Regions from separate parts of the Ruminiclostridium josui JCM 17888 genome, predicted to be linked through region 3. Evidence: a T-box and tRNA genes for the amino acid it is inferred to sense, from the RefSeq annotation. Region 3 holds a T-box; the other regions hold tRNA genes.

Region 1 (2,208 bases), 1.6 Mb from region 3:
TGTCATCATCTGAATCTTCTTCTTCGTCTTCATCATCTTCTACTGTAGGCTGCATAGGTTCTACAACATATTTCTTTATAGTAGGATTAACAAAGAAATTATTCATAAGTCCAATGAAGCTAGGAATAATAAATAAATATAAAACCATTCCAATAATTGGATTATAGAAGGTTGCATATGCTATTAAAATGTTTAAAACTAGAAACAGTATATTTGGCAATAGCCTTATAATAGAAAATATAAATGCATTTTTATATAGATTTTTTATACTTAATTTTACTGTTACCAACATTGGATATAAATACAAATGCATAATACAATATATAATTATAGATAGAAATACAACAGCTGATGCTACTGTTGAAAGTATTCCTGGGGTGCTGAGATAGAAATTCAATGCTATACCCAAAATATACATAACAACAAAATCAATTACTGTAATTATCATACCTTGCTTAAAGTTCTTAATAAAATTATCTTTAAAATCCCACCATATAAATGCATGTTCTTCTCTAGAATAATTTCTCATAATATAGGTAAAACCTGCTTGTACGGGTCCAATTGTTACTACTGATAAAAAAATCATAATGATTGCAAGAAAAAACCTGATATATAAATCACTTGCTACATTATCTATACTGATTTTCTGCAGATAAACAGAAGAAACAACAAATGCCAGCAGCAAAGCGGGTATATTGCAAAGTACATACAGCAAATTAACTTTTATAAGATGCCAAAATTTCCTTTTTAATACCTCAAAAAATATAAAAAATCGCGGTTTTGGAGGTGCATCTTTATCAACCCCTGGCCCCGGCTTATTGTAATTTCCACTAAATAAACCCACGTATAACTCTCCTTTTTGTTTGTGTCATTAAATAGTATTTTACCAGTCGTTGCATTTCACTTCAACACATTTTAAATAAAATAAATAATTAATTTACATTATCTTATGGTAATATAATTTAATAAATTTTTTTGAAATATTGTATTGACAACCTGAATAGTAGCTAGTATAATCATACTTGCTGATGCGGAATGCGACAGCGAAAACATAGAAATTTTATAGATGCGGTCGTGGCGGAACTGGCAGACGCGTACGTTTGAGGGGCGTATGGGAGACCGTGTGGGTTCAAGTCCCACCGTCCGCACCAAAATTTGTTCAAAAACTCGCTGTTTTAGCGAGTTTTTTGGCGTTCTTAGGCTATTGTAACATTTAATTGATTGAACGAATTGAATGGTTTCCTTCATAGTTCTCTAGTGAGATTTGTGAGTTTGAGAAATCTTCAGCTTGCACGTTCACCAATGCTTCCTTCAAAGCTTGAATATAACCGTAATTCTGCTTTATGGGATTATGGAGTTTTAATAAAACTCACAGACAGGATTACATACGTTCTGGCACTCAAAATACTTTACCACATCCATGTAAGATTTGGCATTGACCTTATCAAAATCTTTGGGGTCTGGTGTGAAGCTAAAAAGTTTGAGTGGACTTGCGTCTAGCTGAATACAGTTATCATAAAAAGACTGTGTTCCTGACATATGCGCCTCTCCGGTACCTCCAAGAAGGCTCATATATTGTTTTATAAAATCTAAAATGTTTAATATCGGTGTTTTCTCATCTGTATTGAGCCTGAGGCCAAAAGTATTTGGCCTGGAAGAGCTGTTTGAAAACTCTTTGAAAGCATTTATGGGAATATTGTTAGTAAGACCTCCGTCTACCCATATTCCTTCTAATACTCTGTATTTTTTCCAGTCTGAACTTTTAAAGATGTATTGCAGGTCTTCGGGTTCAATTATTATAGGTTTATATGCAAATGGAATACTCATTGAAATACGGACAATATCTGCGGCGGATATTTTATTTGTCATATCATCAAAGCTGGAAAAGGTATAACTTTTCATATCCAACATATTAGTACCTGTAAATGCAAGCTTTATTTTAGTCAACTCACCCAAATCACCGATAGAAGTGTTCATATATTGTCTGTTAAATTCAATAGATGACTTACTTTTATCGTAAATACGAGATAAATCGGATATACTGGCATTTCTAAACATATCGGGGTTTTCGATTCTCACCCTCGCCATAGTAATCCATTTATCAAAAAAGTTTCTGATTTCATTTCCTGTAAATACTCCAAAGTCGGCATAAAGACAGCAAATTAAATCCCTTTTCCTTTTCTTAATTCTAAGGAGTACTTCAGCGGG
Region 2 (2,208 bases), 1.6 Mb from region 3:
TTATGTTGTAACAGTGATTTCTGAAAAGAATCAGGAATTTTTCAAAAAAGTTAAAGAAATGGATAACCAAGACAAAGCAGAAGAAAAGTCTGTTAGCAAAATTCAAGAGCAAACACAAATTGAGGAGCCGGTTGTTTTAGACCAGGAGCTTTCAACTGAAGTGGATAAAATTAATCAGCAAATCAATCAGGATATTCAAAAGTTATCAAATATCCAGAGCTACAAGAATATGCAAAGCGGTAAAAAACAGCAAAACGATTCAACCAATGAAATAGTTGATACAAAAGAAGAAAATGAGAAGCCTTCAAAATTGGTACTTAACAGCAGAAGAAAGCAAGTACTGCAATTAATTGAGCAGGGCTTAAGTAATGATGAAATTGCAGAGAAAATGAAGATAGGAAAAGGTGAAATTGGACTTATACGTGGTTTAAGCGGCAGTAAATAGTGTAATTTTACAATTTTGAAGTGATATTTGCATAGTAGGAGTATACAGATGAGAAAAGTGCACGAGAAAAGTATTTTGTTGGGAATCGGCATCGGAATGATTATAACCGCAATAGTTGGTATGATTTATTCCAGCGGGACAGAAACACAAAAGGAATTAACCAAGGAAGAGATAATCAGCCGTGCTAAGACCTATGGCTTGATAGAACCTGTTAGAATACTAGATAAAGATAATTCTGAAGCCACAGATAGTACAGCTGCTGATACAACAAGTGAAAAGTCACCGGGAGTAAGTACTGTTTCTCCGGCTTCAAATGAGGCTGCAGAAAAAACAAGCACTGCAAATAAGGACAACACAAGTACAGATACTAATGAACGAAATATCGTTATTAATATAGAAGATGGTCATACATCAAGCGATGTAATGAAACAACTTCTTAATAAAGGAATCATAGCAAACGAAAAAGATTTTACCAATACTATTCATACTTACAAGGCAACCAGAAAAATTATTTCGGGAACATATAAGTTTAAGAAAAATGAAGATGTAGAATACCTTGTAAAGAAAATATGCGGTATTAAATAACACGTTAAAAATTATTAGTTTTTTGTATTTTAGTATTGCGTTATTTTATTTTCTGTGTTAATATATACAAGCAGCAGATGTTATGTATGCCGAAGTGGTGAAATTGGCAGACGCACTGGACTCAAAATCCAGCGGTAGCGATACCATGTCGGTTCGAGTCCGACCTTCGGCACCATATGAGAGATACCAAGCGGTTAAGACGTTTGGTATTTTTTTGTTGTTTATAATAGTGGTTCTATGTCAATATTGGGGTAGATTAGTAAACTGGAATTTTCATTTACAGAGCCAATTGCTTCAAAGGTGATTGGCTTTCTATTTACTTGCACAATTATACTTTATGTCTTCAACCCCTCTTACAATTCTGCATCAAATACCTAGAATCAAAAAGCTACAATGTATTCTTAGAGATGGAATGTACTCCCATAAAACTATCTTATCGACTAATTAGTAACAATAATTACTTTTTATTGAATGAATAAGAAAATTAACAAATTTATGATATAATTTGTTCCGAAACCTTGTCACTTTTAGTGGTAGCAAAACCTTTTTATCACTATCCCTAAAAGACTGTATAAGGTTTCGTTTTATATAAATACATACTTGGCTACAAATTTTATTTAGGAGGATTACTATGGAGTATTTACAACCGTTTGATGAAATTTTATTTTCATGGAAAAAATGTATCGATTCGGGTCTATCAACTAAAGCCACACCAACTGGTATTGATATGAACTCCAATTACCTACAGCAAATATTAAATGACAGTAAGGAGTTTATATTAATTTTTAAAAGATGTATTAAAAATATTAGAGACATGATTAATGATGACTTTCTTTTTTTATATTAACTAATGGAGAAGGTATTTTATTAAGCATGAAAATGAGCAAAGGGATGAAAAAGGATGCTGATAAATTTTTGATACAGCCTGGAATGTCGTTTCAAGAAGGTATAAGTGGTACAAATGCGGTTAATCTAGCTATAAGTTTGGAAAAGTCTGTTTATATATTACCCCATCATCATTACTGTGATTTTTTGAGAAAATGGTATTGCTATTCTACTCCAATAAACTATAAAGGAAAATTATCGGGGTGTTTGGCACTTTTTATTGCCGGACATCCAATAAAAACTGAACTGATAGCCATTACTGAATTAATAGCGTATCAGATTGCAACTGAACT
Region 3 (2,208 bases):
CTTTTTCTCCTGTGATAGGGTGAATTGCATAACTGCCGGTAAATACACCGGTTTTTTCTTTGGTTGTTGAAAGTCTTTCTATTTCAGTCTGCTTCTTTGTATCGTTTTTATACTTTTCAACTGCTTCAGAATATTCTGGTTTTGTTATTTTTTCAACTATAGGATTTTCAGGCGCCAAAACAACATATGTTACGCCATAAAGAGTATCGGCTCTGGTGGTAAACACTTGGAACTCAATGTCTGTGTCGGCGATTTTAAAAGATATCTCAGCACCTTCTGAACGTCCTATCCAGTTTGTCTGAATCTTTTTTGTTTTTTCAGGCCAGTCAATGGTATCCAGCTTGTCCAGAAGTTCCTGTGCGTAAGCGGTAATTTTAAAGAACCATTGAGTAAGGTCACGCTTTGTTACTTCTGTATCACATCTTTCACAGCATCCGTCAACGACCTGTTCATTTGCGAGAACTGTGTTACACTTGGGGCACCAGTTAACAGGTGCATTTTTTCTATATGCAAGGCCTGACTTATACAATTGAAGGAACAACCACTGTGTCCATTTATAATAGTCGGGCATACAGGTTTTTATTTCATAATTCCAATCAAAGGTAGCACCCATTTCCTTGAGCTGACCTTCCATAGTCTCTATATTTTTAAGAGTAGAGTCTTGTGGATGAATACCTGTTTTAATTGCGTAATTTTCCGCAGGAAGTCCGAAAGCATCAAATCCCATTGGGTGGAACACATTGTAACCCTGCATTCTTTTCATTCTGGCCCAGGAATCAGTCAAACCGTAATTGTACCAATGTCCTACATGAAGGTTGGCGCCTGATGGGTATGAAAACATTTCCAGACAGTATAGTTTTTTGTCGGTGTTTTCGGGATTGAACTTGTAGATATCTGTCTCTGCCCATTTACTTTGCCACTTCCTATCTATATCTGCTGAGTATGGCATTTTATCAACTCCTTTATATTATTTAATATCGATATCAATAACTTATAAAAACCCGTCTCTTAGTAAAAGAGACGGGTTAATCCGCGGTACCACTCTTGTTAGCCTTGGAGGCTCACTCAAAAGTCCTGTAACGAAAGACCTACGGCTGAATTTTTATATCAGCAGCTCCACGGCGAGTTCAAAGAACGTAATCAGCTACAATTTCACCCAATATGCAGCTCTCTTTAGTGACTAAATTTTCCTTTACTACTCCGCTTCATAACTTTAATAAGTAATTAAATAAATAATTTACAGTACAATCTATATTAGCTTATCATAATAGTTCGATTATTTCAACTTTTTTCACGGTTTTGGTTCTCCATCAAGGCAATGTACTGTGCCATATTTTTAACCTTGTTGGTTTGTTTGGAGATAGTTATGGTAAGGTTAAGGTTTATACCTAGCTCAAATAAAATAAGTACAAGAAATACTGCATTTGCAGGTTCGATTATTCCTATAAGGCTTGCAAACCAATCAGTGATAGCAGGGAAAGCAGCAATTATTATAAACATTACAGAAGATACAATCCAAAGAATACTGTACTTGAGTTCCAATTTGGTTTTCTGAACCATTTTAAGAATTGTTGTAAGCAAAATAAATCCTATAAGAAGAATACTTATCTGTAATCGTACGTTCATATTTTTACCTTCCGTAAAAAAATTTAATTGGAAAACCGTCTTATACGCGGTCTCATGCGACTTAAAATTATAGCCAATGTAACTTTGACCATATAGTAAACGGATAGAGACCTGTTTATTGAAGAATTCCCTCGGGTCCTTTTCCTCATTTCTACAGGCACTTCCACTATTTTTAGTTTATTCTGTTTTAAAATCATTATGGATTCAGGCTCAGGATAGTCCTGTGGGTAGCGTTTTGAAAACAAATCAATAATTTTTCTGTTGCAGGCTCTGAAACCAGAAGTTGAGTCCGTCACTCTTGACCCTGATAATAGCCATATTAAAAAACGAAAGTACTTTATTCCCAATCTTCTTATAAAAGTAGACTGGTACCCCCTTTTGTCCAAAAATCTAGAGCCAATAACCATGTCTGCGGTACCTTTTTCTAGAATATTTATCATTTCAGGGATGTAAGATGCTTTGTGCTGACCGTCACCGTCAAACTGTACAACAATGTCGTAGCCTTTTTCATATGCATATTTGTAGCCAGTTTGTACGGCTCCACCTATACCTATGTTAAATGGAAGATTTATATGGGGAATG

Evidence for each region. A T-box is a leader RNA that pairs with one kind of tRNA and senses whether it is charged. The one in region 3 lies ahead of leuS (leucine--tRNA ligase), so its partner is inferred to be a tRNA-Leu.
Region 1: it encodes a tRNA-Leu, which carries the amino acid that the T-box ahead of leuS (leucine--tRNA ligase) is inferred to sense. The anticodon was not compared.
Region 2: it encodes a tRNA-Leu, which carries the amino acid that the T-box ahead of leuS (leucine--tRNA ligase) is inferred to sense. The anticodon was not compared.

Annotation. Positions count from the first base shown of each region.
Region 1 covers NZ_JAGE01000001.1:110,601-112,808, forward strand. Annotated here, with positions in the region: gene K412_RS0100530 (YesL family protein) at 1-844, opposite strand, end outside; tRNA gene K412_RS0100535 (tRNA-Leu) at 1,069-1,151, shown strand; gene K412_RS0100540 (patatin-like phospholipase family protein) at 1,360-2,208, opposite strand, start outside.
Region 2 covers NZ_JAGE01000001.1:180,401-182,608, reverse strand. Annotated here, with positions in the region: gene K412_RS0100865 (DUF6115 domain-containing protein) at 1-445, shown strand, start outside; gene K412_RS0100860 (ABC transporter substrate-binding protein) at 494-1,030, shown strand; tRNA gene K412_RS0100855 (tRNA-Leu) at 1,119-1,205, shown strand; gene K412_RS0100850 (hypothetical protein) at 1,662-1,877, shown strand; gene K412_RS0100845 (helix-turn-helix domain-containing protein) at 1,904-2,208, shown strand, end outside.
Region 3 covers NZ_JAGE01000001.1:1,744,549-1,746,756, reverse strand. Annotated here, with positions in the region: gene leuS (leucine--tRNA ligase) at 1-949, opposite strand, end outside; T-box leader at 1,014-1,218, opposite strand; gene K412_RS0108200 (DUF2304 domain-containing protein) at 1,282-1,626, opposite strand; gene K412_RS0108195 (glycosyltransferase family 2 protein) at 1,650-2,208, opposite strand, start outside.